Regions from separate parts of the Marinomonas rhizomae genome, predicted to be linked through region 1. Evidence: predicted binding sites of a transcription regulator. Region 1 holds the regulator's gene; each other region holds the start of a gene.

What was found. Region 1 encodes LexA, which represses DNA repair genes until DNA is damaged. Its sites were predicted from a motif close to TACTGTNTANNTANACAGTA; they were not measured.
Region 2: uvrA (excinuclease ABC subunit UvrA) is a predicted target of LexA. The motif match lies at 1,518-1,537, and genes of this name have one in related genera.
Region 3: umuD (translesion error-prone DNA polymerase V autoproteolytic subunit) is a predicted target of LexA. The motif match lies at 4,471-4,490, and genes of this name have one in related genera.

Annotation. Positions count from the first base shown of each region.
Region 1 covers NZ_CP073343.1:2,027,232-2,037,535, forward strand. Annotated here, with positions in the region: gene KDW99_RS09590 (universal stress protein) at 1-280, opposite strand, end outside; gene KDW99_RS09595 (hypothetical protein) at 343-831, shown strand; gene KDW99_RS09600 (DNA topoisomerase I) at 868-1,620, opposite strand; gene topA (type I DNA topoisomerase) at 1,811-4,441, shown strand; gene KDW99_RS09610 (DUF6586 family protein) at 4,438-4,908, shown strand; gene KDW99_RS09615 (hypothetical protein) at 4,911-5,177, shown strand; gene lexA (transcriptional repressor LexA) at 5,295-5,918, opposite strand; gene dinG (ATP-dependent DNA helicase DinG) at 5,988-8,111, shown strand; gene KDW99_RS09630 (DEAD/DEAH box helicase) at 8,208-9,572, shown strand; gene KDW99_RS09635 (protein adenylyltransferase SelO) at 9,601-10,304, shown strand, end outside.
Region 2 covers NZ_CP073343.1:4,116,240-4,126,543, reverse strand. Annotated here, with positions in the region: gene uvrA (excinuclease ABC subunit UvrA) at 1-1,464, opposite strand, end outside; gene KDW99_RS19305 (MFS transporter) at 1,622-2,980, shown strand; gene ssb (single-stranded DNA-binding protein) at 3,020-3,763, shown strand; gene smrA (DNA endonuclease SmrA) at 3,872-4,453, shown strand; gene KDW99_RS19290 (insulinase family protein) at 4,620-7,541, shown strand; gene KDW99_RS19285 (1-acyl-sn-glycerol-3-phosphate acyltransferase) at 7,638-8,744, shown strand; gene KDW99_RS19280 (lysophospholipid acyltransferase family protein) at 8,765-9,517, shown strand; gene fabB (beta-ketoacyl-ACP synthase I) at 9,586-10,304, opposite strand, start outside.
Region 3 covers NZ_CP073343.1:2,456,243-2,466,546, reverse strand. Annotated here, with positions in the region: gene hsdR (EcoAI/FtnUII family type I restriction enzme subunit R) at 1-906, shown strand, start outside; gene KDW99_RS11665 (HsdM family class I SAM-dependent methyltransferase) at 988-1,848, shown strand; gene KDW99_RS11660 (helix-turn-helix domain-containing protein) at 1,999-2,376, opposite strand; gene KDW99_RS11655 (hypothetical protein) at 2,479-3,006, shown strand; gene KDW99_RS11650 (DEAD/DEAH box helicase) at 3,006-4,370, shown strand; gene umuD (translesion error-prone DNA polymerase V autoproteolytic subunit) at 4,505-4,951, shown strand; gene umuC (translesion error-prone DNA polymerase V subunit UmuC) at 4,951-6,222, shown strand; gene KDW99_RS11635 (hypothetical protein) at 6,297-6,719, shown strand; gene KDW99_RS11630 (MbcA/ParS/Xre antitoxin family protein) at 6,793-7,176, shown strand; gene KDW99_RS11625 (hypothetical protein) at 7,321-7,458, shown strand; gene KDW99_RS11620 (hypothetical protein) at 7,565-8,155, opposite strand; gene KDW99_RS11615 (hypothetical protein) at 8,218-8,673, opposite strand; gene KDW99_RS11610 (UvrD-helicase domain-containing protein) at 8,775-10,304, opposite strand, start outside.

The DNA of each region.
Region 1 (10,304 bases):
CGCTTTCTATGCCACCTTGTGAAATGCAGCTTTCCTGAACAGGAACGTCCAGTTGAGCTTCTAGGATGGCGATGCGTTCTTTGGCTGTTTCTTGCAATTGCGCTTGGATGTCTGTGATATCGATTGGAACATCGCCACCATAGGCATAATTAAGTGATTCGATGACATGAAGTATGGTAAGTTCCGCACCCGTTGCTTTGCACAGTGCAACGGCTTTGTTAGCAACCTTGATACTTTCGTCGGTTAAGTCAACAGCGAGTAAAATTCTGTTATACATCATAGAACACCTCCAAATTTGGCTCATTTACTTATTTTAGTTCAAAACTAGAGAGACATTAAAATATGACCGCTCTTATCGTTATTTTTATTACTTTATCTTTAATGGGGTCGGCGTTATGGATAATGCCGCCTAAAAAAGAGCGTCAGCGCATGGATTTACGTATGCATGCTCGAAAACTTGGCCTTACTGTTCAGCTTACATCAATTGACCTTCCTGACAAGTGGGATAAATCATTGATTCGTCAAAAAACAGTCGCTTACTCTTTTTATCGTTTGAAACCCGTTACTTCCTTGCCTGATTGTATTTGGCTGTTGCCTTATGAAGTATGGAAATATAATGCCTTGGTTGACGGCTGGTGGTCTAGTAAATTATTTATACTGACGGCTGATGCTAAAAAAGTGTTGGAAAAGCATGGCGCATTACTGGCTGGGATTAAAGTAACGCAGGGAAGTGTCTCTATATATTGGGATGAGTCGGGTGATGAAGAAACTCTGGATGAATTGTCGTCATTAATTTATTCATTGGTAGAGGTGAAAAGCGTCACAGCTTAGCGTCACGCTCTACGATCTGAAGTTTATAGGTAAGTGTTAAGAGCTCTTAGGCAGTTCCAAGTTTTTAATTAACTCGGTTAATGCTTCTTCCGGATTCTCGCTTGCCTCCATGGCGGCAATGGTTGGCGACAGAATTTCTTTCATTCGATCGGTGATGAAGTTTTTTAACGTGTTTTTTTCTGGGCGTTCTGTTGCATCTGATTTAAGGTGTGACAAGATGACGCCATAAAGCGTTTGGGCGACGCGCATGTCCCCACCAGCAAAGTTTTTATTCGCTTGAACCACTTGGCGATTTAGCTGAATCCATAGATTGAGCCAGCGAAGATATTCATAACAGGCTTGATAATGGGTGTTACTAATACGTCCTTTACGACGTAAATAGAGCAACATTTTAGCGAGTTTGGTAAGGCGTTCTTTATAGTTACTTTTTTCTTGAAAGCTAAATGCTTCGGGCTCTGGATTGAATGGAATAGGGTCGTTGTTTCTGTTTTCTTCGGCAGTTGCAATGCGAACTTCAATTTTTTCAGGGTCATCGGAATATTGCAGAAGCTCTCGAAGTGTGTCTAGATAGAAATCATAAAGCACTTCAGTAGCAATGGTATCGGTATTAATATCTTTTAAACCGCGAATATGTTGTTCAACGCGATCTGCGCGATTTGATAATTGCAATTGTTTTACACGACGTTCGGTGATTTCTTTTTCTTTTTGGTGGGCACGTGATCCAATGACCACTGACAAAAGTACAATGATGATCAAGAATGCAATTGTTAATATTTGAAGAGTAGCCATGATTGTCCTTAAGCAACGAATTCAGTATGTTAAATAAGAAATACTAAGTTCAGCAAGATTTAATGTGTGAAACAATACAGGGATCCCTTGTCATATAAAAGATGTTTACTTAATATCAGCGCCCCTAGAGATTAAACTTCGTGCAACGTGGATTTGCAGACCTACTTTATTAAAAGGCTTACACAGTTCAATGGGAAAATCACTGGTTATCGTGGAATCGCCAGCAAAGGCGAAAACCATCAATAAATACCTAGGTAACGACTTTGTTGTCAAATCGAGTGTGGGACACATTCGTGACTTACCATCAGGTACAACTGCCACCTCTACGCCTCAAGAGCGTGCAAAGCAGGCTGCTTTGACGCGCAAAATGAGCCCGGAAGAAAAACTTGAGTACAAAAGTAGCAAAGCGCGTAAACAGTTAATTTCTAGAATGGGAGTTGACCCAGAGAGTAACTGGAAGGCTCACTATGAAATTTTGCCCGGCAAAGAAAAAGTTGTCGATGAGCTAAAGCGTTTGGCGAAAAATGCAGACACCATCTATCTCGCAACCGATTTGGATAGAGAGGGAGAGGCCATTGCGTGGCATTTGCGTGAAGCAATTGGTGGTGATGATACTCGCTATAAGCGAGTAGTTTTTAACGAGATCACCAAAAAAGCCATCAAGGCAGCCTTTGAAACGCCGTCAGAACTAGACATGGACCGAGTCAATGCTCAACAAGCTCGTCGTTTCTTAGATCGAGTGGTTGGCTTTATGGTATCGCCGTTGCTTTGGTCTAAAGTAGCAAGAGGGTTGTCTGCCGGACGAGTTCAGTCCGTTGCAGTGCGTTTAATCGTTGAGCGTGAAAAAGAGATTCGTGCATTTGTTCCTGATGAATTTTGGGAATTGGATGCCATGCTTGCTACGCCTTCAAAAGACGTTATTAAGTTTGAAGCGGCAAAATATCAAGACAAAGAATATCGTCCTGTTAACAAGGCTCAATCGGATGAGCATGTTGCTCGTTTAAATGATGCAAAATACCTCGTTAGCAGCCGAGAAGATAAACCAACCAGCAGTAAACCTTCTGCGCCGTTTATCACCTCTACGTTACAGCAGGCAGCAAGTACGCGCTTGGGCTATGGTGTTAAGAAGACCATGATGCTTGCTCAGCGTCTGTATGAAGGTGGTTACATTACCTATATGCGTACTGACTCGACAAACTTAAGTGTTGATGCGGTAGAGGCGTTGAGAGGCTATATTCTTTCTAACTTTGGTGAAGCATATCTGCCAGCAGATCCTATCCGCTACAGCAGCAAAGAAGGTGCGCAAGAGGCTCACGAAGCCATTCGACCTTCTGATGTAAATGTACGTGTTGATGACTTGCTTGGTATGGAAAAAGACGCTCATCGTTTATACGACTTGATCCGCAGTCAATTTATGGCGTGTCAAATGACGCCAGCGGAATACACGTCGACGACTATCACAGTCACTACAGGCGAATACGAATTCAAGGCGAAAGGTCGTATCTTACGCTTTGATGGTTACACTCGTGCCATGCAGACAGTCGCTAAAAAAGGCGAAGATAACATCTTGCCAGATGTTGGTCAGGGTGAATATCTCGATCTTAAAGAGTTGCTACCTGAACAGCATTTTACTAAACCTGTAGCGCGTTTTAGTGAAGCAAGTTTGGTGAAAGAGCTCGAAAAGCGTGGAATTGGTCGTCCATCAACTTACGCATCTATTATTTCTACGATTCAAGATCGTGGCTATGTGCGTGTTGAAAATCGTCGTTTTTATGCTGAAAAAATGGGTGATATTGTTACTGAACGTTTGGTTGATAGCTTTAATTCTTTGATGAATTTCAGCTTTACGGCTCAAATGGAAGAGCAGTTAGATGACATTGCTGAAGGTCATAAAGATTGGATTAAAACGCTTAATGCATTTTATAAAGATTTTAGTTCTGTGCTTGCTAAAGCGGAATCGCCAGATGGCGGTATGATGCCAAATGAGCCGACTCCAACGGATATTGAATGCCCGACATGCTCTAGACCTATGCAGATTCGTACAGCTAGTACTGGTGTGTTTATGTCTTGTTCTGGTTATGTATTGCCGCCAAAAGAGCGTTGTAAAGCAACCATAAACCTGACCCGTGGTGATGAAGCAATAGCGGTCGATGATGAAGAAGGCGAGTCTAAAGCGCTGATCAATAAACATCGTTGTAAGATTTGCGGATCCGCTATGGACAGTTACTTAATGGATGAGCGCCGTAAGCTTCATGTGTGTGGTAACAACCCAGCTTGTTCTGGTTATGAAGTTGAGCATGGTGTTTTCAAGATTAAAGGCTATGACGGTCCTACGCTTGAATGCGATAAATGTGAATCAGAAATGCAGCTTAAAACAGGCCGCTTTGGTAAATACTTTGGCTGTACAAACGAGGAGTGCAAAAACACTCGTAAGCTGCTGAAAAGTGGTGAAGCTGCGCCGCCGAAGATGGATCCTGTGCCAATGCCTGACCTTGCTTGTCAGAAAGTGGAAGATCACTATGTGCTTCGTGATGGTGCGACGGGCTTATTCCTTGCTGCTAGTCAGTTCCCTCGCAAGCGGGAAACAAGAGCGCCTATGGTAAAAGAGCTGCTTCCTTATATGGATCAAATCGACCCGAAATACCATTTCTTTGCCAAAGCACCAGTAAAGGATTCCGAAGGTCGTCCAGCCATCATTCGTTATAGCCGTAAGACGAAAGAGCAATACGTCATGACGGAGAACGATGAGGGTAAACCAACAGGCTGGAAAGCATTTTATGTTGGTTCTAAATGGGTTGTTGAGGAAGGTAAGAAAAAATGAGTGGTGCCAGTTTAGCCAGCGTAACCAATCAAAAACTGGACACGGCAAGGCGTTTTATTAAGCAGAGTCAAGACACTGATGAAGTGTGGTTGAAAGTCGGGCTAGAAAGCTCGGCTATTTTCCAGTTGAGAAGTGCTCTTAACGGCTTGTTAAAAGAAGTAACCGCTGCTTATTCTTTATCTGGATCCTTGGACGTTGCTAAGCTGCTGGCAGAGTCTGAAAACAAGCAAATCGTTGTTCCTGTATTGGCTGAGTTGGCTGATTTGCTAGCACATAGTAATTCTTGGTGCTATCAATTGGATCTGGCGTATTTGGTTCAGTTCGAGTGTCGTGCGTCTATATCATCAGCGGTTCAAAGCGACAACCTGATAGGGCGTGGAAGTGATGCGGGAGCTTCCGTGAGTTTATATTTAGCCAAGTTGGTTGAATTAGTATTACGTTTTAGAGAAGAGTCGTCAGAGTATTAAATATGAAAGAATCCTACCTAGAAATTGTTGAGCTAGATAACGGCGATATCGTGCTGCGTCCAGCCAGTGAAGATGGTGAGGAAACCGTTCCATTAGCAACATTGCAAATATCGGATGATACTCGGTCTTATCTAAAGGATCGTTATTTTGAATTAGCGAAATGTATGTTTCATGCAGGCATTGATTTTGTTTATTCGGATGATTCGTTTTATGACGATGACTCGGAATATCTTGATGATGAAGATTTTCGTCCTAAAATTTTGCACTGAATAAGCGACCCTAAATCAGCTGTAATGAAACTGATTGATGCAATATAGGTTCAAATAAAAAAGCGAAGCAGAAGCTTCGCTTTTTTATTTATCTAGTGTTGAAGCGAATGGGAGTATTCAAAGTCCTTGGCGAATGACACCTACCGATAGGCCTTCAATTGCAAACTCTTCGCTTTCAAGGTCAACAAGGATGTCGCTGAACTCTTCGTTTTCAGGAATGAGCCTAACGATACTGCCTTTCTGCTCGAAACGCTTAACGGTTACTTCGTCACCAATACGAGCAACCACAATTTGTCCATTGCGCACGGTGGTGGTTTTGTGAACGGCTAAGAGATCACCTTCCATTATGCCAATATCTTTCATGCTAGTGCCTGATACAGACAAGAAGTAATCCGCTTGCGGAGAAAACATACTCGCTGGAATGTTTACATGCGAAGCAATGTTTTCCTGAGCCAAAATAGGGTAACCTGCAGCGACTTTGCCTATGACAGGTAAGCCAAGGTCGTCAACGGGCTCATCATTTGATGCGCGATCGACTAAGCGTATTCCTCTAGATGCGCCAGAAAGCATCTCTATAGCGCCTTTTTTGCATAGGGCTTTTAGGTGCTCTTCGGCTGCATTTGGGGATTTAAACCCAAGCCGGCGTGCTATTTCTGCTCTAGTCGGTGGAAAACCTGTTTCACTTATAAATTCGCGAATGGTTTCTAGTACGTCAGATTGTCTTTTGGTTAATTTAATCATAGGTTATCTGGTTGTTTATACAGTTACTGTTATTATATACAGCATTCCTAACTATACTCAATGATATAAATGCTTTCAGACGAACTAAAAAAACAGATTCAACTTGCATACCGAGCATCTTTGGATGCGAAGTCCCATAAACCAAGGGCTGGACAGCGCCAGATGATTGGTGCAATCGCTCGAACCTTGGGCAACATTAGACAAGGTTCTGAGGGCGAACGCCTTGAAGAGAAGCATGTTGCCGTAATTGAGGCGGGTACGGGTACGGGTAAAACCCTGTCGTATTGTCTTGCCGCAATACCAATTGCTAAGGCACGTGGCCTCAAATTAATTATTTCTACTGCGACAGTTGCACTCCAAGAGCAGATTTTACATAAAGAATTACCAGACTTGCTTGAGCATACTGAACTCTCGTTCAAGTACACGCTTGCTAAAGGCCGAGGCCGCTATCTTTGCTTGAATAACCTCGAAGGTTTTTTAGGATCAGAAGAGCTGGCCATGGAGGATATGTTTGCGGGCCTATTTGAACAGCACCTTCACTCAGATGACGTTAATACTGTTCTTTATCAAGAAATGGATGCCGCTTTGTCAAAAGGTGAATGGGATGGTGATAAAGATAACTGGTCTGGCATTGTTCGAGACCAGGATTGGCGACGTTTAACAACCGATCATCAGCAGTGTACTAATCGAAATTGCGCTAATTATTCCGCTTGTCCGTTTTTTAAAGCGCGCGCTGAGATTGAAGTCGCGGATGTGATTGTAGCTAACCATGATTTGGTGTTGGCAGACTTGTCATTGGGTGGTGGTGCGATTCTTACCCCACCAAAAGAAACTATCTACGTTTTTGATGAGGGGCATCATCTTCCTGATAAGGCTATTGGACATTTCCGTCATGAAGTTCGTTTACAACAAAGTATTACTTGGTTACGTCAACTGGAGAAAAATCTAGTTAACTTAAAGCAGGAGTTAACCGATGATGTCAGTTTGACTGGCCAGCTTTTGTTAAAAATCCCACAGCAAATACAAAGTATTGTTAACTTTATCCAATATGCGCAACAAGGCTTGGCTCCTTATATTCAGGGGTTGGGTTTGGATCAAGAAAACAATCAACATCGGTTTGAATTTGGTCAGGTGCCAGATGAATTGCGCCAGTTGGCTTATAGCCTACAAACGTCCTATCAAAAACTATTTAACAATATAGAAAGTATTCAAGACGAGTGTAAAAAAACGAAGCAAAATGAAGGCATGGGAGTGACGCCTGAAACGGCGGAAACTTGGCAGCCTATTTTGGGTGTTGTTATGGGGCGTCTGGAGCAATGTGTTGGCTTGTGGCGACTTTACTCAACAGTAGATGATCAGAATTTCCCGCCAAATGCTCGCTGGTTAGTTTTGTCCGGTCAAGGAATGGAACAAGATATTGAACTGGGCGCATCTCCAATACTTGCAGCCAATACCTTAAGGCAGCAGCTTTGGGACAAATGCTTTGGTGCTGTAGTGACCTCGGCAACGTTGACAGCGCTAAATCAATTTCATCGTTTTAATATGCGCTCAGGCGTACCGCGGGAAAGCGAATATCTGCGTGTCATAAGCCCGTTTAATTTCCAAGAAAATGGTCTTTTGGTGGTGCCGAATATGGAGCATGAGCCAAACCGAGTAGAACAGCATACTGCCGAGATTGTTGCTTACTTAAATGAACATGTGAACACAGAAAAGGGCAGTTTGGTGCTGTTTTCTTCTCGTCGTCAGATGGAGGAAGTGGCTCAGTCTGTTTCGGCTGGACTGCAAGAAATACTTTTGATGCAAGGTGAGCAATCTAAACGTGTAATTTTAGATTCCCATAAATCCCGCATTGATGACGGGAAAGGCAGTTTGCTGCTCGGTTTAGCCAGTTTTGCGGAAGGAGTGGATCTGCCCGGTGATTATTTGACCTGTGTATACATCGCCAAAATTCCTTTTGCGGTGCCAGATGATCCTGTTGAAGCGACACTCGCTGAATGGATTCAAAAGCGTGGTGGTAATCCGTTCATGGAAATTACTATACCGGATGCGTCTCTGCGTTTAGTGCAGGCAACTGGGCGTCTTTTAAGAAGTGAAAAAGACTCTGGTGAAATACATATTTTAGATAAGCGCTTACGCACAAAACGATACGGGTCGCAGTTAATTAATAGCCTACCACCGTATAAGTATCAGTAGTTTGGTACGCAAGGGGTGATAAAGCTTTACCAATTAGGTACACTCCTAGCACAGATTATTAACCTCAAAACACAATAGAAGCGTATAGATTCCAATATGGAAAACCAAACTCAAGAAGCACCACAAGAAACGACAGCAAAACCAAAGCCAAAACGTACACGTCGCCCAAATAAGCGTCCAAAAAAGCAAGATGATAATACGGCAAGTGTTCAGGCTGATACGCAAGCAAGCAATGATACTAAGCCTACAGGTAATGCAAACTCTAAAGTTTGGTCTATTGAAGACTTTCCGGTGGCGGAAGTTGAGGGCAAGATGCGCTTCCATGACTTAAACCTTCCTGATCGAGTGATAAAGTCTATTTCTGAAATGGGGTTTGAATACTGCAGTGAAATTCAGGCAGAAACCTTACCGATGACGCTCTTGGGTTATGACATTATTGGTCAAGCACAAACGGGTACGGGTAAAACGGCTGCATTTCTCATAGCAATGATTAGTGATTTTCTTGATTATCCGCTGGAAGAAAAACGAGCGAATAATTTTGCTCGTGGTTTGATTATCGCACCGACGCGTGAGTTGGCGATACAGATCGCTGATGAAGCGGTGAAGTTAACCTCAAATTGTCATTTGAATGTCGTGACTTTGGTTGGCGGTTTGAGCTATGAAAAACAGAAAATTGCATTAGAAACAGAAAATGTTGATATCTTGGTTGCAACACCTGGTCGTTTGTTGGACTTTGCTCGTAGCCGCAAAGTGCAATTGGGTAAAGTGGAATGTTTAGTGCTTGATGAGGCTGACCGCATGCTGTCCATGGGCTTTATTCCGGATGTGAAAAGCATTATTCGTATGACGCCACATAAAGAAACAAGACAAACTATGTTGTTTAGTGCGACCTTCCCTAAAGACATACAGGCACTAGCGCAACAGTGGACCTACTTTCCAAAAGAAGTCTCTGTTGTGCCCAAAGAGGCGACAAACCAAAATATTGATCAGGTCATCTATACTGTAGAAGCAGATCAGAAGTGGCCGGTATTGCAACAGTTGATCGAAAAAAATGGCGGACAACGTACTATCATTTTTGCTAACCGTCGTGATGAAACTCGTGATCTGTATGAGCGTTTGCGCAAGGCAAATATTAATTGCGCGATTTTATCTGGCGAAGTGGCACAAGATAAACGAGTGAAAACCTTGGCTAATTTCAAAGATGGCACCATTCAAGTACTTGTTGCTACTGATGTTGCTGGGCGTGGAATTCACGTAGATAACGTAGAGCTAGTGGTTAATTACTCATTACCAGAAGATCCAGAAGATTACGTGCATCGCATTGGTCGTACTGGTCGTGGTGGTGAAATGGGTAAATCAGTAAGCTTTGCCAGCGAAGATGATTCTTTCATGATTCCTGAAATCGAAAGAGTCGTCGGTGAGAGTATCCGCTGTGAATACATGGTAGATACATCTTTATAAAAATCGCTTAATTTTTAAGTGAGATAAGATGAATTTAGAACACCACTTTGCAAGTTTGGGTGAGGCGTTTTCTTCGAAAACTCTCATCCAGCCACTTCTTGAGCAGCGATTGGTAGAGTTTAACCAATCGCTCGCTAGCTTTCTGTCTATTGATATTAAATCGAATGAAACCAAACGACTTTTAAGTGGTGAGGAGGCTCTGCCTTCCAGCCTGAGTATGGTCTACGCAGGTCATCAATTTGGTGGTTTTTCGCCTCAGCTGGGTGATGGCCGTGGTGTGCTGCTAGGGGAGGTTCGTGGAGAAGATGGTCTTTTGTATGATTTGCATATGAAAGGCGCGGGTCCAACGCCTTATTCTCGACGCGCCGATGGTCGTGCCGTTTTACGTTCTTGTATTCGTGAATACTTAGCCAGTGAGGGGATGGCGGCGTTGTCGGTGCCTTCTTCTCGTGCTTTGGCGCTTTATGATAGTCGAGAGGCGGTGTATCGAGAAACGCCTGAGGCTGGCGCTATGCTGCTCAGAGTGGCACAAGGGCATATTCGCTTTGGCCACTTTGAATACTTTTTTTATCAGGGTAAACAGGCGGAACTGGAACAGCTTATCGATTACTGCCTTAAACATTATTATCCTGAATGCTTGGCGACAGATGCCCCCTTAGAAAGCATGTTGATCGAAGTGGTAAAGCGTACCGCAAGAATGATTGCTAAATGGCAGGCAATTGGTTTTCAGCA
Region 2 (10,304 bases), 2.1 Mb from region 1:
GCCTGATAATGAGTCTGCTTTACGGTCTAAAGTTAGATAGTCCAAGCCTACGTTTACCAAGAAGGTTAAGCGGTCACGAATCTCTTTAAGGATTTTAGAGGCGATTTCACCGCGTGACCCTGGAAGCTCTAGTGTTTCGAAATACTTCAAGCATTCTGCGATTGGATAAGTCACCACTTCTGGAAGCGTTTGCTCAGCAATGAAGACGTTACGAGCGGATCGATTCAATCGAGAGCCATGACAATCTGGACAAGGCTGAATGCTGATGTATTGTGAGAGGTCGTCACGTACGCTGTCCGATTCTGTTTCATGGTAGCGGCGCTGTAGGTTTGGAATAACGCCTTCAAATGAGTGTGAGCGCGTCATTTTATCGCCACGTTCATTGATGTAAATGAAATCTATCTTGTCTTTTCCTGAGCCATGCAGAATTCGCTTTTTAAAGTCACTAGGAATGTCTTTATATCTTGACTCAATGTCGAATCCGTAATGTTTCGCTAGCGCACTCAGTTGTTGATAATAAAAGATGCTACGTCGGCCCCAGCCTCGGATGGCACCTTCAGCAAGTGTGAGTGTCTCGTCTTGAATGATTCGATCTGGATCGAACATCTGATGAGTGCCTAAACCGTCACAAGTCTGACAAGCGCCATTTGGGTTGTTGAACGAAAAAAGTCGAGGCTCTAGTTCGGTTAAGCTGTAGCCACAAACTGGACAGGCAAATTTACTAGAGAAAATATATTCTTCTTTTTCGTCATCCATATTGATGACTTTGGCGATACCATCAGAGAGACCAAGGCAAGTTTCGAAAGACTCTGCCAAGCGCAGTTGGAGGTCAGAACGTACCTTAAAGCGGTCAATGACCACTTCAATAGTATGTTTCTTATTTTTTTCTAATATTGGCGCATCGTCTAGATCAACGACAATGCCATCAATTCTAGCGCGAATAAACCCCTTAGAAAGCAGATCACTAATGGTATGTAAGTGCTCACCTTTTCGATCTTTGACGATAGGGGCTAGCAGCATCATCTTAGTTTCTTCTGGGAGCGATATAACTTTATCGACCATTTGTGATATGGTTTGCGCCTCTAATGGCTCACCATGATCTGGGCAGCGTGGTTGTCCTGCGCGGGCAAATAACAATCGTAGATAATCGTATATTTCTGTTATTGTACCGACTGTTGATCGTGGGTTATGAGAAGTTGATTTTTGCTCGATTGAAATAGCAGGAGAAAGGCCTTCAATGTGGTCTATGTCTGGTTTTTCCATCATGGACAAAAACTGTCTAGCGTATGTCGAAAGGGATTCTACATAGCGACGTTGTCCTTCGGCGTATAAAGTGTCAAAGGCGAGAGAGGATTTACCTGAGCCGGATAGGCCAGTAATCACCACAAGTTTGTCTCTTGGGATGTCTAGGTCCACATTTTTTAAATTGTGTGTGCGGGCCCCGCGTATGGTAATGGTATCCATGAGTCTCCAATGTGAAGTCGATCAACAGATAGAAATCTGTCAGTAAATTAAATAACTGTCTATTTTTACAGTAGTTGAAATGGAGCTTCAACGGTATTTTTTGTAAAATTGACAATCTTTTTTCTTAACCACCTAGTTAAACGGTTGAAACCTCCTTATGGATCTACTTGAACGTCGTTCAGTTCTTGCTTTAGCACTGATCTATTTATTCAGAATGTTGGGCTTGTTTCTTATTATGCCCGTCATTAGTGTGGCAGCTGATGGGCTGACTGGGGCTGATGCCGCGTTAATTGGTACAGCGATCGGTATCTATGGCCTGACTCAAGCGAGCTTGCAGATTCCGATGGGCATGTGGTCGGATAAAATTGGCCGTAAACGTGTCATTGTGATCGGACTGTTGCTGTTTGCTGTAGGGAGTTTGATCTGTGCTAATGCCACTGATATCAATACCTTGATTGTCGGTCGAGCAATTCAGGGTGCTGGTGCTATTGCCAGTACCTTGATGGCGTTATTGAGTGACGTCACAAGAGAGCAAAACCGCACTAAAGCCATGGCGATTGTTGGTATTAGTATTGGCGCCTCGTTTATGTTGTCTTTGGTACTAGGGCCTTGGATTTTTGCTTTAATTGGTCTTTCGGGACTGTTTTATTTGTCTTTTGCATTATCTTTACTGGGCATACTCTTGATCATTTTTGCTGTGCCGAATATTGTCCAGCACACCTTTAAACGTGATACGACCCCGAGCCTTAAGGCTCTTGGTTTGGTGCTGAAAGACTCGAAACTGCGGTTCCTTAATGTCAGTGTTTTATTGTTGCATGCAAGCCTAACGGCGTTGTTTGTCACTGTGCCAAATTTGTTGATTCAGCAATTTGATTTACCCTTGTCAGAGCATAGCTGGCTTTACTTAGCGATCATGAGTTTTGCTTTCGCAGGTATGCTACCATTAGTGATTATTGCTGAGTCAAAAGGCAAGACAAAAGGCGTGTTAATCGCCGTGATGGTTTTGTTAGGTTTAAGCTCAATATTGCTGCAATGGGCTCCGTACCTTTGGGTATTTGGGGTATTGTTGTGGGTCTATTTTGTTGGCTTCAACTCACTAGAAGCTGTACTGCCGTCTCTTATAAGTAAGTTGGCGCCTGTGGGTTATCGTGGTACAGCAATGGGTGTGTTCTCTACCCATCAATTTATGGGATCTTTTTTGGGTGGTGTTGGCGGCGGTTGGTTGCTGCAACATCATGCAAACAGCGGTGTCTTTTGGGTTGTCGGCGTGGTGTTTTTGGCATGGTCACTTGTTTGTGCTATCCAGCCAGCGCCTCGTTCGTTAAGTAGTTTGGCGTTTAGCCTGCCCAATATGACTGATGAAGAAGTAACTAGGTTGGCAGATCAACTTGAGCAAATCCAAGGAGTGGAAGGTATGCAAATTTTTAAAGATGAGCAAACGGCTTATCTGAAGATCGATAAAAAAATATTAGATAAAGATGCTCTGGTGCGTTTAGCGCCGCAAGTGCGTCTTTAAGTAAAACACTATTCTATCTTTTAGTTGGAGAAGAACGTCATGGCACGTGGAATAAACAAAGTAATCTTGATCGGAAACGCGGGCAACGATGCCGAAGTGCGTTTCATGCCATCTGGCGCAGCGGTTGCAAACGTTAACTTAGCGACAACAGAAAGCTGGCGCGACAAGCAAACTGGTCAAATGCAAGAGCGTACGGAATGGCACCGTGTTGCCTTCATGGATCGTGGTAATTTCCGCCTTGGTCAAATCGCAGGCGACTTTATTAAGAAAGGCTCTAAAGTCTACGTAGAAGGTTCATTGCGAACTCGTGAGTGGGAAAAAGACGGCATTAAGCGCTACACAACTGAAATCGTAGCCAACGAAATGCAATTGCTTGACGGACGTGGCGATAACTCTGGACAGCAAAGTGGTGGTTATGACTCTATGCAAGGTGGTGGCGGTTACGGCAATGCACCTCAACAGTCTGCTCCTCAACAAGGTGGATATGGCCAAGCACCAGCGCAACAGGCTCCACAGCAGCATGCACCTCAAGGCGGTTTTAATCAGCCTCAAGGTGGCGGTTATGGCCAAGCGCCACAGCAAGCTGCACCGCAGCAGGCGGCTCCACAACAAGCAGCGCCACAGTCTTTTGGTAGCTGGGGGAATGCTCCACAGCAAGCTCCTGCTCAAGCCGCGCCGCAACAACGTGCTCCACAGCCTGCGCCTCAACGCGCACCAGCGCCTGAGCCAAAACCTCAGCAAGCGCCAAACTTTGATGACTTTGATGATGATATTCCGTTTTAAAACTGACATGTTTTACGACCATTAAAGTAATAAAGGCTCCTTTTAGGGGCCTTTATTGTTCTATAGTGGTGTGTTAAACAAGCTAAGTTAATCAAAGAGGATAAAGTTGTGAACGACGAAGATGAAACGTCTTTGTTCGCGCAAGAGGTGGCGGGTATTAAGCCACTTAAAAAAAGCGAAGTGTATCTGGGCAAGAAAGGCCCTCAGGTTGACTTTTCCGCTCGCCAAAAGGCGGCGCTGATCGCTAAAGAGGCGGACAGGAATCATTTGTCACAAGACTATGTGGAAAAGGTCGAGCCCAATGATGTGTTGGAATATAAGCGTTCAGGTGTGCAAGATGGCGTATTTAAACGTCTTAGGCAGGGCAAGTATGGCATAGAGGCACGCTTAGATTTGCATCGCCATACCGTGGCTCAGGCGCGGGAGCAGGTATATCAATTTGCTGATGATTGCATGCGTAATGACATTCGCGTTGCTATTATTGTGCATGGCAAAGGTGATCGTACGCCTGATCCGGACAGCCAAGCCATGATTAAAAGTCATATTAATAAATGGTTGAGAGAGTTGGACGCTGTTATGGCGTTTCATAGTGCGCAAAGACATCATGGTGGTTTGGGGGCTGTGTATGTGTTGTTCAAAAAGACGGAAAAAGCACGCTTGGATGACTGGGAAAAACATCAGAAGCGTTAGAGTGCGGTGTCGCCTTACATGTGGAATCACGTTAGTTCGTGCAGTAAAAGCCATGTTTTTGCTATAATCCCGCCACTTTGCTGTCTTGGACTTATGCTGTCTTGAATGTCTCCAAGCTGCCCCAAAACATTGTAATTATCGTATTCTAATTTTATCGAGGTAGAGAATGGCAAATAGCACCGCGCACCATCCTGCGTTTACGTTTCTTCGCAGTGAATTTATCGATGCTCTGAATGTTACCGTTCAAGAGTTTGAGCACACTGTCACGGGCGCTAAACATTTTCATATCGCGTCTGAGAATGACGAAAATGTCTTCTTAGTTGGTTTAAAAACCGTTCCAACGGATTCTTGTGGCGTCGCTCACATTCTTGAACACACCGTATTGTGTGGTTCTGAGCGTTTTCCTGTACGCGATCCTTTTTTCATGATGATTCGCCGTTCGTTGAATACTTTTATGAACGCGTTTACCTCCTCTGATTGGACGGCTTACCCATTTGCCAGTAAAAACAAGAAAGACTTCCATAACCTATTGGGTGTGTATCTGGATGCGGTGTTCTTTTCTCGTTTAGATGAATTGGATTTCTCCCAAGAAGGTCATCGCTTAGAATTCGCTGAGCCAGATAACGCCGAGTCAGAATTGACATTCAAAGGTGTTGTGTTCAATGAAATGAAAGGTGCGATGAGCTCAACGACGTCGGTATTATGGCAAACGCTAACTAAATATTTGTTTCCGAATAATACTTATCATTTCAACTCCGGTGGCGAGCCAGCGGATATTCCTGATTTGTCTTATCAAGATCTTTTGGCGTTTTACCGCACGCATTATCATCCTTCCAATGCGGTATTCATGACGTTTGGCGATATTCCTGCAGAAACACTACAAGCCGAATTTGAAGATAAGGTTCTAAATCGATTTGAGCGCTTGGAAGAGCAAGTGAGTGTGCCGAACGCGAAGCGTTACTTCTCACCAGTGCGAGTAGAAGAAGGTTACGCAGCAGATGAAGTAAAGGAAGATGGCAGCCATGTTGTGGTTGGTTGGTTGTTGGGTGAAAGTACAGATCTAAACCAACAGTTCGAGGCGCAGTTATTGTCTAGTGTCTTGCTGGACAACAGTGCGTCACCTTTGATGCGAGTCTTAGAGAATAGCGACCTTGGCCGTGCACCATCCCCACTATGTGGTCTTGAAGACAGTAACAAAGAAATGAGCTTCATGTGCGGATTGGAAGGCGTGAAACGAGAGGATGCCCCTAAGGTTGAAGCCTTGGTATTGTCGACCTTGGAAAGTATTGCTGAAAAAGGGGTACCTCAAGATATGGTTGATGCCATGTTGCATCAATTAGAATTGAGCCAGCGTGAAGTTGGTGGCGGTAGTTATCCTTATGGTTTACAGCTCATTTTGGCTGGTTTGTCGACAGCGGTTCATGCCGGAGATGTGATTGCTCAGCTTGATCTTGATCCTGTTATTAATGCAATGCGCGAGAAAGTTCAGGATCAACAATATATTCCGAACTTGATTAAAAGCTTGTTGTTGAGCAATGCACACCGAGTCACGATCACATTAAGCCCTGATGATGCTCTTGAAACGCGTCGAAATCAGGCAGAAAAAGATCGTCTAAGTCAGATCAAAGCCGCGTTGTCTGATGCTGATAAGCAGCAAATTATAGCTCGCAGCGCGGCATTGAAAGCTCGTCAATCCCAAGTGGACGACATGAGTATTTTGCCGAAAGTTGGCTTAGAAGATGTGCCTGCGCGTTTGCCAGAATATGACAATGAAAAGGTAGCAGGTGATTTACCAATTACTTTCTACCCGCAAGGTACGAATGGTTTGGTTTACCAGCAGTTAGTCATTGATTTGCCTGAGTTGGATGAAGAAGAGACGGAATATTTGCCGTTATTTTCTTCAATGATGACTGAGTTTGGTATTGGTGCAGAGGATTACCTTACTGTTCAGGAGCGGCAAGCTCAAGTTTGTGGCGGATTAGGAGCTTCAAATTCTATTCGTGCAACGATTGAAGATCGCCAAGAGCTAAATGGCTACTTTATTTTGTCATCGAAAGCCTTGGTGCCAAATGTTAAAGCCATGAGCGAATTGTTGAAAGATACTATGCTTAATGTACGTTTTGACGAAGCAAGCCGCGTGAAAGAGCTGGTGGCCCATCGTCGTGCCCGTCGTGAACAGTCCATTACTGGTCAGGGTCACTCTCTGGCGATGACGGCAGCGTCTAGTGCAATTTCTGGTTTGGCTGCGCAACAAGAAAACTGGAGCGGTATGTCAGGTATTCGTTCTGCGATTGCATTAGATGATGCAATGAAAGCAGACAGTAAGACTATTGATAATGTCTTGGCAGTCTTCAAACGTTTACATGAAAAACTATTGCAAGCGAACAAGCAGCTTTTACTGGTCGCAGAGCCTCAGCATGAAGCAAATCTATTGAGCGAGGTTCAGTCTGTGTTTGCTGGCTTGCCGACAGGTAGCGCGCAGACTAAATTCTCTATGGCGCCGGTTGACGCGAAAGTGAATGTTGCTTGGTTGACATCAACTCAGGTGAGCTTTTGCAGTAAAGCCTTTCGTACGGCGTTTGGCGAACACCCAGATGTGGCAGCGTTGACCGTGTTAGGTGGTTTCTTACGTAACGGTTTCCTGCATCGCGTGATTCGCGAGCAAGGTGGGGCTTACGGTGGCGGCGCAACCTTTGATGGCAGTACTGGATCATTCCGCTTCTATTCTTATCGTGATCCTCGTTTGACAGAAACCCTGTCGGACTTTGATGCTTCGATTGAATGGATGCTAAATGAAGCACACTCTGAAGATGCGCTTGAAGAAGCTATTTTAGGAGTGATTGGTTCGATGGATAAACCAAGCTCGCCAGCAGGTGAAGCGCAAAGTGATTTCTATGTACACTTACATGGTCGTAGCCTAGCCTATAGAGAAGCCTTCCGAGCGAAGATATTAGCAGTGACGCTTGAGCAGTTGAAGCAGGTAACGAAAACCTATTTAACCAAAGAAAATGAAAATGTCGCTGTGGTTACATCCACGTCCAAGCGCGCGGAGCTAGAAACGCTTGGGTTTGATATTCAGACCCTATAAAAATACTGAGACCTTTGTACGAAATGACGAGTGCATTATCGTGCAAAGGCCTCATTTAAAACAAATAACAAAACAGTCTTACTGACGGAAAATTAAATGGATCAGTTTCACGATATACGCCCTTACAACGACGATGAGGTCGCCGAGGTGTTGAATAACCTGGTCGAAATGCCAGATTTTATTAATACAATTATTGGTTTTCGCTTTGCCCAATGGCCTAAGTTTTTGAAAGCGCCATTGGCATTATGTGTCAAGTTGGCGCTAAAACGCCAGATTGGTAATATTTCGAATGTTCATGAGTTTCAAATGCGCGTCGCGAGTTACATGGAACGCATGATAAAAACCACGACGACGAATGTCGAATATCGGGGGATTGAAAAGCTAGAGAAAGGCGTGGGCTATTTATTCTTGTCAAATCACAGAGACATCGCTATGGATCCGGCTTTTGTCAACTATGGCTTGTACTTAGCTGGACTGAACACGGTGCGCATCGCTATCGGTGATAACCTGTTGCGCCGTCCTTTTGTGTCCGACCTTATGCGTCTTAATAAAAGCTTTATTGTGAAGCGTTCTGCGAATGGTATTCGAGAGATGATGGCGGCGTTTGGTCAATTGTCTGCTTATATTACTGAGTCGTTAACGAAAGATCAGGCCAATATCTGGATTGCGCAAAAGGAAGGCCGTGCCAAAGATGGCTTGGACCAAACAGACCCAGCGATCATAAAAATGTTTTTCATGGGCCAGAAGAAAGAAAAAGTGCCTTTTTCTGATGCGATGGCAAATTTGAAAATTGTTCCTGTTTCAATTGCTTATGAGTATGACCCGTGCGCTTTTGATAAGGCGCGTGAATTGCATCAAAAATCGACAACAGGCAATTATGAAAAAGCTGAGTTTGAAGACATAGACAGCATCAAAAACGGCATTGTCGGTCAAAAAGGTAAGGTTGTCGTAACTTTTGGCGATGTTATAAAAGACGGCTTTGAAACGCCTGAAGAGTTTGTTGCAGAAGTAGATCGACAAATTATTTCTAACTATGCGATTCAGTCTACCAATGAGGCAGCACTTGCCTTACAGCAAGGTTTACCTTCAACGGATAGTGCATTCTCAAGTTATCTTGAGCGATGCCCTGACAGTTTAAAAGAAACCGTGTTGGCAATGTATGCAAATCCATTGAAGCAGCAACAAAAATATCTAAATAAATAGTTATAGGGAGTAAGCCGTCAATGAGCATATGGGCGTCAGCAAGATCTTGGATCGGCTCAACAATATTTTCCATTTACTATATGGTATCCACCATAATATTTGGTGTCCTTGCGCCTTTCGCGACTGTCTTGTTACCGAAGAATTTTCGTCAGCCAGTTTTAAATCTGCATAACAAAGGTTTGCTGTTTGTCTTTCGAGTTTTTTGTGGTGTGAAAGTTGAAATTATTGGTTTAGAGCATATCAATAAGAATCGTCCATTTGTGCTGGTGGCAAACCACCAAAGCGAGTGGGAAACCTATGTGCTGCAAGTATTGATGGCACCTGTATCAACGGTATTGAAGAAAGAGTTGTTGTCCGTGCCTTTCTTTGGTTGGGGCTTACGCATGGTTCAACCTATTGCTATTGACCGTTCCCAGCGCACCAATGCGTTGAAGCAAATTATCAGTCAGGGTAAAGAGCGTTTAGATGATGGCCGTTCAGTGCTAATTTTTCCTGAAGGCACTCGAATCGCGCCTAATGCAGAGCAAGCCTTTAACAAAGGCGCTGCCATGTTAGCGACATCTGCTGGTGTGCCTATTTTGCCTGTGGTACACAATGCTGGTTACACTTGGCCTGGTAAGCGTTGGCGTAAGTTTCCTGGCGCTATCCGTGTTGTTATTGGGCCTATTATCGAGTCTGAAGGCAAGAAAACCTCAGCATTACATGAAGAGATGGATGTTTGGATGCGTGCTGAAATGGCGAAACTCCCCAAAGGAAATGATTTCCTGTATTAGCCAAGTCTAAATTAAAGCCATAAAAAAGCCGCATCATTGATGCGGCTTTTTTGTTACTTGTGTTTTATTTACGCAGAGTATTTTTTGAATACTAGGCTGGCGTTAGTGCCGCCAAACCCAAAACTGTTAGACATAATCAAGTTCAAGTCTGCATTATCTTTGCGAGTTGTGACAACAGGGATATTGCCTGCTGCTTCATCAAGCTCGTCAACGTTTGCTGATGCGGTGATGAAATTATTTTCCATCATTAGCAAGCAGTAGATTGCTTCATGAACGCCTGCTGCTCCTAGAGAGTGACCAGACAAAGATTTAGTCGAACTAATCAGAGGGATTTTATCGCCGAAAGTTTCGTTGACTGCTTGTAGCTCTTTCATGTCGCCAGCAGGAGTACTTGTGCCATGAGTGTTAATGTAATCAATGTCGCCATCAATTGTGCTCATTGCCATTTGCATACAACGTACTGCGCCTTCACCAGAAGGAGCAACCATGTCATAGCCATCAGACGTTGCACCGTAACCCACTAATTCAGCGTAGATTTTAGCACCGCGAGCTTTAGCGTGTTCTAGTTCTTCAATAACTAGCATACCGCCACCGCCAGCAATAACGAAACCGTCACGGTTTGCATCGTAAGCGCGTGATGCCTTTTCAGGTGTGTCGTTGTACTTTGAAGATAGGGCGCCCATGGCATCAAACATACAAGTTTGAGTCCAGCTTTCTTCTTCGCCGCCGCCGGCAAAAACGATGTCTTGTTTGCCTAGCTGGATCAATTCCATTGCGTTACCAATAC
Region 3 (10,304 bases), 430 kb from region 1:
ATGACCAAGTTCAAACAAATTATTGGTCGTGGTACACGTATTGATCAGGAATACAATAAGCTTTGGTTTACCATATTGGACTTTAAAAAGGCCACTGAGCTGTTTGCTGATCCGCGCTTTGATGGAGATCCAGAGCAAATTAAAGTCAGTAAGCCAGAAGATTTTGCTGATGACGCTCTTCTTGATGAAATGATCCACGATGGTGAAGAGGTCGACCTGAGTCAAGATGACAGCATAGACCCAGATAGCATTCAAGAGCCCCAAGGTGATTACCAAAACGGTCATCGTGAAGATTACCAACTGGGTGATGCCGACTGGACTGATGATAAACCACGCAAATTTCATGTGAACGGTGTGCAAGTGAAAGCCCTCGCAGAGCGGGTACAATATTATGATACCGACGGCAAACTGGTGACCGAATCCTTCAAAGACTACACTCGCAAAACGTTAGCGAAGCGTTTTGCTTCTCTCGATGAGTTTGTCAGAACATGGCAAGCGGCAGAACGTAAACAAGCCATTATTGATGAGCTGGAAGAGTGCGGAGTGATTTGGGAATTACTCGAACAGGAAGTAGGAAAAGAAATAGATCCATTCGATATGATTTGCCATATCGTATATGATCAGCCGCCGCTGACTCGAAAAGAGCGCGCTAACCAAGTGAAAAAGCGTAACTACTTCACGCGCTATGATGGCGTGGCACAAGAAGTGCTTAGTCGTTTGCTCGATAAATACGCCGATGCCGGTGTAGCGGAAATAGAAAATATACAAGTACTTAAAGTCGCGCCGTTCGACCAGTTCGGGCGTGTGCAGGAAATTATTAAAAAAGGCTTCGATGGCAAAAAAGAAACCTATTATGACGCGGTGAAAGCATTAGAAGACGAGCTTTATCAAGATCAAAGCGCATAACACCAACCCCAATTCATATTGCACTCAAGCCAGTATTTGGCTTGAGTGCAATCATTTCGAACAAATGCAATAGAGAAAATTATGTCCATCACGACTGTCATCAAATCCATCCAAGACATTATGCGCAAAGACGCCGGTGTAGACGGCGACGCCCAACGCCTTGGTCAAATGTCATGGTTACTATTTCTAAAGATTTTTGATGCCCAAGAAGAAGAACTAGCCTTTGAACAGGACGATGCTTATCAAGCACCCATTCCAGAAAATTACCTATGGCGTAACTGGGCGACCAACCCCGAAGGCATTACTGGCGACGATCTGCTCGATTTCATCAATGATGATCTGTTCCCTGACATGAAAAACCTTGATGCCACCCGAGACCGTAATCCTCGTGGTTTTGTGGTTAAAGAAGCCTTTAGTGATGCTTACAATTACATGAAAAACGGCACCTTGCTGCGTCAGGTGATCAACAAACTTAACGAAATCGATTTTACCGATTCCCAAGAACGCCATCTGTTTGGTGATATCTACGAGCAAATTCTGCGCGATTTGCAAAGTGCGGGCAACGCAGGGGAATTTTATACACCTCGTGCCGTGACTCAATTCATCGTCAACCGCCTCGACCCCAAACTAGGGGAAAGTATCATGGACCCTGCCGCAGGCACGGGCGGCTTTCTTGCTTGCAGTTTTGATCATGTAAAAGACCGTTATGTGCAGACCACGGAAGATCATCAAACCTTACAAAAGCAGATACACGGCGTAGAAAAAAAGCAGCTGCCGCATTTATTGTGCATCACCAATATGATGTTGCATGGTATTGAAGTGCCCGTGCAAATTCGTCATGGCAATACCCTGAGCCAGCCGCTGGCGAACTGGGACAGTAATATTGATGTGATCGCCACCAATCCTCCTACTAGCTCGTTATTGATTTGTGGACTTAGCTAACACCTTGTAATTCAAGGGGGGGTGGCTTTTTTACTAGTCCGTATTTTTTATAATTTAATGGACTTTTTGAGTGAGAGTTTGTCCATATATAGTTGGCTTTTATTGTTCATCAATTTCTCGAAAAGTAGATCTATTATTAATCAACATAAATTACAAATCTTTGATATCCATATCCATTTCAGATGACTCTTTACGTTGCTCAACAATATTTTCTAGATCTAGGCTTTCTAGCTTCTCCAGTTCGGTGATTAATGCTTTCTTGGTTGTATCGTCCAAGCGGGAGATTAAGCAGGCCAGTTCTGCACTTAGGTCGTCTTCACACAAAAAGTAGTTCAGCGGGACGTTGAGTTCTTGAGCAATTTTTCTCAGCGTTTCGAGATCAGGCGAATGCCGTCCTTTCTCATAGTGATTCATACGGCCACTAGCAGAACTTGCGTCCATACCTATTTTGATCCCAAGGTCTTTTTGGGATATGCCGATGTTCTTACGAGCTTGTTTAAGCCGAAGTGGTATTGGGTTCTCTGACAAAGTAGTTTCATCTTTAAAGTCTCATGTACTTAGATTGTCTAAGTTTTACTTATTTCTGTATACTTAGCAATCCTAAGTTTTATAGTTTTTTGAGACATAAACATGATATCTAAACCATTTTCTTTGAATAAACAGTTCAAAGAACTCTTACAGCGCGTGGAAGGAACCAGCATCAGACGAAAAGAACTCATTCAATTAGCATCAAATACAACAGGCCTAGATACAGTCCAATCCACTAGACTAGTAGCAAGGAACGTTAACAGACTGACGTCTAAAAGCCTCCTAAGCGCTAGTGGAGAGCGGAATGCTCGAACCTATCACCTTACTTCTGAATTGATTTTAATGCTAAACAGAAGCCCTCGTGAGCTGTCAGACGAAGAAACTATAGATACAAGTCAAAGTTCAAATGAGGTGCATCTTCTAGATGAAGAAAAGAAAGCCAATGCTGAATTAAAACTACTGTTGGGAGAGATTGATGCTTATCAGGAATATTTAGGACTATTCCCACATAAGCGACCAGCTATTTTGAAATTGCTAGATGAGTCTAGAGAGAAAGCGACAAGGTTCTACGGTCGATTAAACGCCATCAAAAAGATTATTCAAACGACTCAACCTGAGGGGAATATGTAATGCTTAGGGCATGGCAAGAACAGTGTCTCTCTCAAGCAGTAACATCATATAAGAAGCAATCTCAATTCTTAGTATTGGCTTCCCCTGGTGCGGGTAAAACCCTGCTTGCAGCGCATATAGCAAAAGCTCTTATCAACAATGGCTATATCGACTATGTAGTATGCTTTTCCCCTTCTCGAATCGTTTCACAGAGCATTCAAGAAACATTTGAGAAAGCATTGAAGCGAAAGTTTAATGGCAGACTTGGGGCAATCGGAGCATCACGAACTTATCATTCTCTTAGCAATGCAGCTGAGTTAATCAATGATCTTGCTGCTACTAGAGTCTTGGTCATTTTTGATGAAATACACCATTGCGCCGGTAATGGTGAGTCTCCAGCAAATGCATGGGGATTACAGCTTCTCTCCACGATACAGCATTTAGCGACTTATACGTTGTCACTTACTGGCACACCCTGGCGTACTGACACTCTTCCAATTTCATTCGCTAAATACTCAGATCCAGAAGGCAACATTATTTGTGACTACTCGTACGATCTTGTTGATGCAATAAAAGACAAGGTCTGTAGGATGCCTCAAATTACTGCAATTGATATTGAAAAAGTGACAGTAAAAGGATTGGGGAAACTTGAAACCTACACCAGCTTGCAGTCATTGCTAAGCGAAGGTGAAGTAAGCTATCAAACTGTGATCAGACATCCTGAAGTTATCAAGCACTTACTTTCATTAAGCGTTCATCGGCTGAATATTTTTAGAAAGAGCTCACCTAATGCGGGCGGCTTAATAGTCGCATCTTCATACGAACATGCTTTACAGATTCAATCGATTCTATTGGACCACTTCAATAAAGAGTCTACTTTAGTATCTTGTAGGCATGATGACTCACCAGAACTCATTAACCATTTCCGCAAAGACAACAGCGAATGGATAATCAGTATTGCTATGATCAGCGAAGGGACAGACATACCAAGGCTGCAAGTTTGCTGTAGTCTTACCGATGTCACAACTGAACTTTACTTCCGTCAGATCCTTGGGCGAATCATACGAATGACTAAAGATCAGTCACCTGTCGCCAATATGTACATGTTGGCGGAACCAAATTTAGTGGAGTTCGCAGAACGGCTGAACAAAGCAATTCCAGGCACTTACAACTACCAAAAAACAGAAGAGCTGCTGAATAGTATAGAAACTCCAAGCTCAACAAATGATGGTAGTCGAGACTCTTACAAAGACGACGTGTTGACACCAGAAACTAACCTTGGTGAATTTATCTTGAGTAACGATCATGATCTATTGAAGTTGACAGTTCTAAACGAGCTTACGATGACCTCATTCAAATCGAAAATCATTTCTTACTATTTATAGGAGTCCGCCACTCTTAAAATTCCGCCTCATTTTTAGTCGAACAACCGAAAGTCCTTCTTCTTACAAAAATTCACTTGGTCATTCGCACCGCCTAAAACTATACTGTATATCCATACAGTATTTTGGTGTTGATCATGCGTGTGACTTATCTTGGTGTGTCTGAGTCGGCGGCGTTTATCGCGGCCAATAGTGTGCGAATCCCTTTGTATGTGGATTCGGTATCGGCGGGTTTTCCTTCGCCCGCTCAGGACTTTGTTGAAAAATCCTTGGACTTAAATGAGTTTTGTGTCGCTCACCCTAATGCGACGTTTTACGTGCGTGCTCAGGGGGATTCGATGATCGATGTGGGTATTTATTCGGGTGATGTGTTGGTGGTGGATCGGTCGTTAACCGCGCGTCATGGGGATATCATCATTGCCTGTATTCATGGGGAAATGACGGTGAAGACGTTGGAACTGAAGCCAAATGTGTTGCTTCGCCCAAAGAATAAAGCCTATAAGGCGATCCAGATTACGGAAGAGTCTGAATTGGAAATCTTCGGCGTAGTGACGGGTGTGGTTCGCAAGTACGAGCGCGGTTGATGAAGACGGTCTTTGCCTTGGTCGATTGCAATAACTTTTATGCCAGTTGCGAGAAACTGTTCCGTCCAGATTTAAAGCACACGCCTGTTGCGGTGTTGTCGAATAATGATGGCTGTATTGTCGCGCGCTCTAAAGAAGTGAAGGCGCTGGGCATTAAAATGGGCGTGCCGATGTTTCAGGTTCAGGACGAGATAAGAAAGCACGGCATTGTGTGCTTTTCCTCGAACTATGCACTGTATGCGGATCTGTCAAATCGGGTGATGACCATCTTGGAAGAGGAAGCGCCACGGCTGGAAGTCTATTCCATCGATGAGGCGTTTATGGACTTAACTGGTGTTGATCATGTGACGGATTTGCTAGCGTTTGGCAAACGAGTTAAGGCCAAGGTCGATCAATGGACAGGCATTACGGTAGGCGTGGGCATCGCGCCAACCAAGACGCTGGCGAAGTTGGCCAACCACGCGGCGAAGAAATACCCAGCAACCGGTTCGGTGGTGGATTTGATGGACCCAGACAGACAAAAGCGTTTATTGGCAATTGTTGAAGTAAGTGATGTGTGGGGCGTTGGTCGTCGCACCACAGCAAAGCTAAAGGCGAGGGGAATTCATACCGCGTTGGATCTGGCGAATGCCGACCCTAAATCGATTCGAAGTGAGTTTTCTGTGGTGTTGGAGCGAACCATTCGAGAGTTGAATGGGGTGTCTTGTTTGGATTTGGAATTGGTCAGGCCAACAAAGCAGCAAATCATTTGCAGTCGGTCATTTGGTCATAAAGTCACAGATAATCGCGAACTACGGGAAGCGATCGCCAAGTACACTACCAGAGCCGCCGAGAAACTACGCGGAGAAAAACGCCTTTGTCGTGTGGTGAGCGTGTTTATTCGTACCAGTCCATTTATTCCAAACGAACCGCAGTACTCAAAAACTCTGTCAGCAGAACTCCCCAACCCAACTGACGACACGCGAGACTTATTAGAAGTCGCCGACGTGTTGTTTCGTCGCATCTATCGTGCAGGTTATCGCTACGCCAAAGGCGGCGTAATGCTCGCCGACTTCTACGAACATGGTTCCTTTCAACAAGATTTATTTCGAGCAGACAACACGAAAATCAACTCAAAAGCCTTAATGAACGTCGTGGACAAAATCAACCACAGCGGCCTCGGCAACGTCTTCTTCGCATCGCAAGGTGTGTCGCCTCAGTGGGCAATGAAACGAGAGCATCTGTCGCCAGCCTACACTACTAGATGGGATGAGTTACCAAAGGTTTTTTGAACCAAAATGTAGAAAAGAGAAATGGGCTATTAGTTAAAAAATTCAAACTATAATAATTGATTGGGAGGTGTTCCATGAACAATAAAAGTACTAAAGAAAATGCCAGTAATCTGCCAGCAGACAAGATAATAGCAACAGTTGTCATATGGCTAGAGGAACAATGTCCACAGGAGCGTTGGGACTTATCTGATGAACAGATATGTGTTCTTCTAGGTGGTATTACGGTTTCAACTTGGAATCAATGGAAAGAGACCGCACGGATTAATGACAGTCTTCAAGTAGACCAAGAAACTATTGATACACTGGCGATACTGGTAAGTATATACAAGATGATTCACCTAAGTTCACCAACTGGATTTAAGTATGATTTTTTCAAAAAGCCAATAAATCATCCGACATTTAATGGCAAATCAGCTAGAGAGTTTATGTTAGAGAACCCTTCACTTGACGATTTCCTCAAGGTAAGAAATTATTTTCAAAGTAGAGTGTTGTTATAAAAATCACCTTAGCCTCATTTGGCTTTAAATTGTTGATCATCATTGTACTTATCAGTCATGTTAGGGGAGAGATATGAGCACTAAACAAAAAAATTATGCCGAAAAATGCATTGATATTCATGATATTGAGAGCAGTCTTGATCTTGTTATGAATGAATCAAAAGGCAGCCCAGTTGCTGTAATGAAGGACGGTAGCCCCGTATTTTACTGTGTTCCCGCTGACACCTATGCCGTTATTTTAGAAGCAGTTGAAGCATCTGAAATGAGAGCGCTGAATGAAAGGGTTCATCAATTGGGTCTAGAGCTGTTTGGTGACGAAGACAAATGGAAATCATGGATTAAAACACCTGCACTGGCATTAGGTGGTAAGTTACCAGAGTCGATTATGGTTACTAAAGAAGGAATAAATAGAGTAAGAGATCTTTTAGGGCAGATTAGCCACGGGGTTGTTGTTTAAATGGGCGGTTTAGCGATCTTGGTTCTTACCTAACCAATATTTTTTAGCGTGCGCTCTTAACCCCCCTTATCTCCCAAAGAGCCTCAATAGTAGTATTTCCTTACAGCAGCAATGGTGCTGCTCAGTAAGCAAAGGAAAAATACTATGTCTCAATTCGAAAGTGACTACGAGCAAACACAAGATGATATTGATAATCGCGCTGGCCAATTAAACCCAAACAATGATTCATATTGGCAGTCTCGTGGAGAAGAAGAAAGACCTGAAGACTGGGAGGATCAGTAATGGCTGCAAACAACTCGAACTGGCCGACTAAAAAATGGTAGTGGCAACCCTTCAGGCAAAGGGCGAGGAAATAACCCACCTAAGAAATAGACTGATATACGGCCGCTTAAGCGGCCGTCTCTTTTTCTCTCAAATAGTAGGTCAGGTAGTTATCTGCTGAGTAAATTTCTTTAAGCATCCTCTGCTCATCAGTTTTATATTTGACGAGCAGACGGTCTATTGCTTGGCAAATCAAGCAATAAATAAATAAAAGAAGTTGGTCTTCAAAAGCAAAATTTTCCAGCGTTGCAAAGCTAGGTTTAGTTTTTCCTTTACGCCATTCTTTTAGGCGTTCAACTTGTACTTCTAACAAAGTCCGACCTGTTTCCGTACTTTCTTGCTGAATGGGTACATACTGAGCTAATGTTCGAAATGAAACGCCAGTGTCTTCTTTGATAAACGACATGAGTTTACCAAAGTAGCATTTACCATCTGATGCTAGAATTTTAACCAGAAAACTATTGTGTTGTTTTATACCTTCTTGATGACGATGCTTCCAATTAATAGCAACTAGATCAAAGGCAGCGAATAAAGACAAATTGAAGTCTTGCGTAAAAAGTCCCATAGCTTCTATTTCGTCTTGGTTCGCTTGAATATTCTGTTCTAAAGGAAGCCTCTCCAATAATTGGATGACTATATTTTGTTGTTCTGAATTCAAAGCAGTTTTATCGATAACTGGATGATAAAATTCGGCAATTAGAGTAAGAAGCTTTTGCTCATCTACACCTTGATGGTTAGAGCCCCATTCACGCTGAGCTTCATACTAAGTACATCGCCTTCGATAAAAGCAATGAGAGGCTGAAGAAAACTCGTGTCCTGAGCAGCTGACTCAAGCCCCGCTGCAAAGCTTTTAATAGCTGCACGCCATAATGTCTTAAGATCGTCTGTGCTAGTCCCTATCGGAATGAAGTTATCAAGATTGAGGTTGAGCTGATCTAACAGTGTAAGCATAGGAGCGAGTGCCTCATCTGCTTTTTGTTCAGACACTCCCTTTCCCGACAAGTTATCAAGGCTACGATCACTAACTTTCACCTCTTGACCAAATTTGGCAGCAATAAACTTTATCTGGCTTCGAATAGAGGTAGGAAAGCCAAATAATTCTGCGACCTCATCAGGGGTCTTTATAAAAGGGTTTTTCTTTATGATTGGTTTGATAACTACTTTTTCACTACTCATTAGCTTAATCACAAGATGGTATTTGAAAAGGGTGGACTACCAGAGCCTTACTGGATACTTCATGATATTAAAATCTGGTAATACAATAAGCGTTTATGAGGTCATGCCTCAGGTTCTAAAAATTGCTCAGCGTAATTAAAATATTCTTCTTTCGGTGTACGAGCTACATTCCATATATTGTTATGGCCTGCGGGCCTTTCTCTTTCATCAGCATAGGTAAGAACAAGCCTACTCTTAGCTCGAGAGACTCCCACAAAAAAAGCGCATCGATTAGCATCTTGATCACCAAAGAATATTTCGTTCTCTACTGCCATGATTATTACTGAGTCAAACTCCAATCCTTTGCTCTTATGGATAGTCAAAATACGTACAGCTTGGTCATCAGAAAAACGAGTCAGAGCTTGCGGCAAATCAGAAACAAGTCCAAGCAGTTCGTCAATGCGAGCTTTTGTATCACTCAAGACTTCACCTAACCTAACATGAGACTCATAGTCAGGTGATAGAGCTACAAGGGTCTCTATGCCAATTTTTTTTAAAAAGCGCCGCACAGCATCCCACCATCCCGAAAACGGTTCATCCAAACCGGCCATAATGACTATTTTTCGCTGTTGTTTGAAGAAGCTTTGAAAGTTTTGCCTAGCACTAGACTGAACCTCATCATCAGCGAAGGGTGTCAATTGATTCATAAGTCGAATCCAGGCTTTGGGCTCTCGCTGGCCATAGAGGCAGGACAAATAGTCAACAACGAGTCTTGCAACTGGCTCGACAGTAATATCCTGCATCTGATGTTCGTTTCTGTATTGTATTCCCCTAACTTCCAAAGCCGCCATGAGGTGGTTGCAGTAAAGCTCGGGTTGCTTAGACACTAATACAGCAATTTCGGATAATGGCACTTGTTCGTTTATCCAGTCAGCAATCAAATCAGCCAAGTAGTTAGCCTCTTCCTGAGCATCCTCGAATTGCCATGCGAAGACCTCTCCGTCTTCACCAGCAAGTTGGCCTTCTGGCATTACAGAAGTGGGATCGAGTACACGAATTATTTCATTCTGCATCCGAAGCAAGCGTGGTTTTGAGCGAAAGTTTCGATACATATTGAGTGGAACAGCAGCAAAGTCATCTGCGAATGTTTGAAAAATACCATCCAGAGCTCCCGCCCAACTCATGATTTTTTGTTTGGTATCACCCACAGCCGTGAGGCGAATACTAGTACCTTGGAAGGCAACCCTCACAAGTTTATACTGTTGATCAGTGCAGTCTTGGAACTCATCCAAAAAAACATCGCTGTAAGTTTGTCGTACGGCATTTCTTGCGACGTTAGAGTTCTGAAGAATTTGAATTGCTAACGGAACAAGATCTTGAAATGTAATTTGCGTTCTTGCAATTTTTTTGCCGCCAATTTTGAAATCCACATCAAGAGCATCATCACCAGTAAGCACAACTCGGAAACGATCAATAATACGCTTTGCAAAAGCATGAAATGTGTAGCTATCAAAACGAGAAGCTGATTCTTGACCACTACGACGACGAATTCTTTCTTTTAAATTTTTACTTGCGTCTACCTTGAAAGAAATAGCTAGTATCCTCTTCGGATAACGGCAGGTTCCAGTCCGTAATAGGAAATCAGCTCGCTG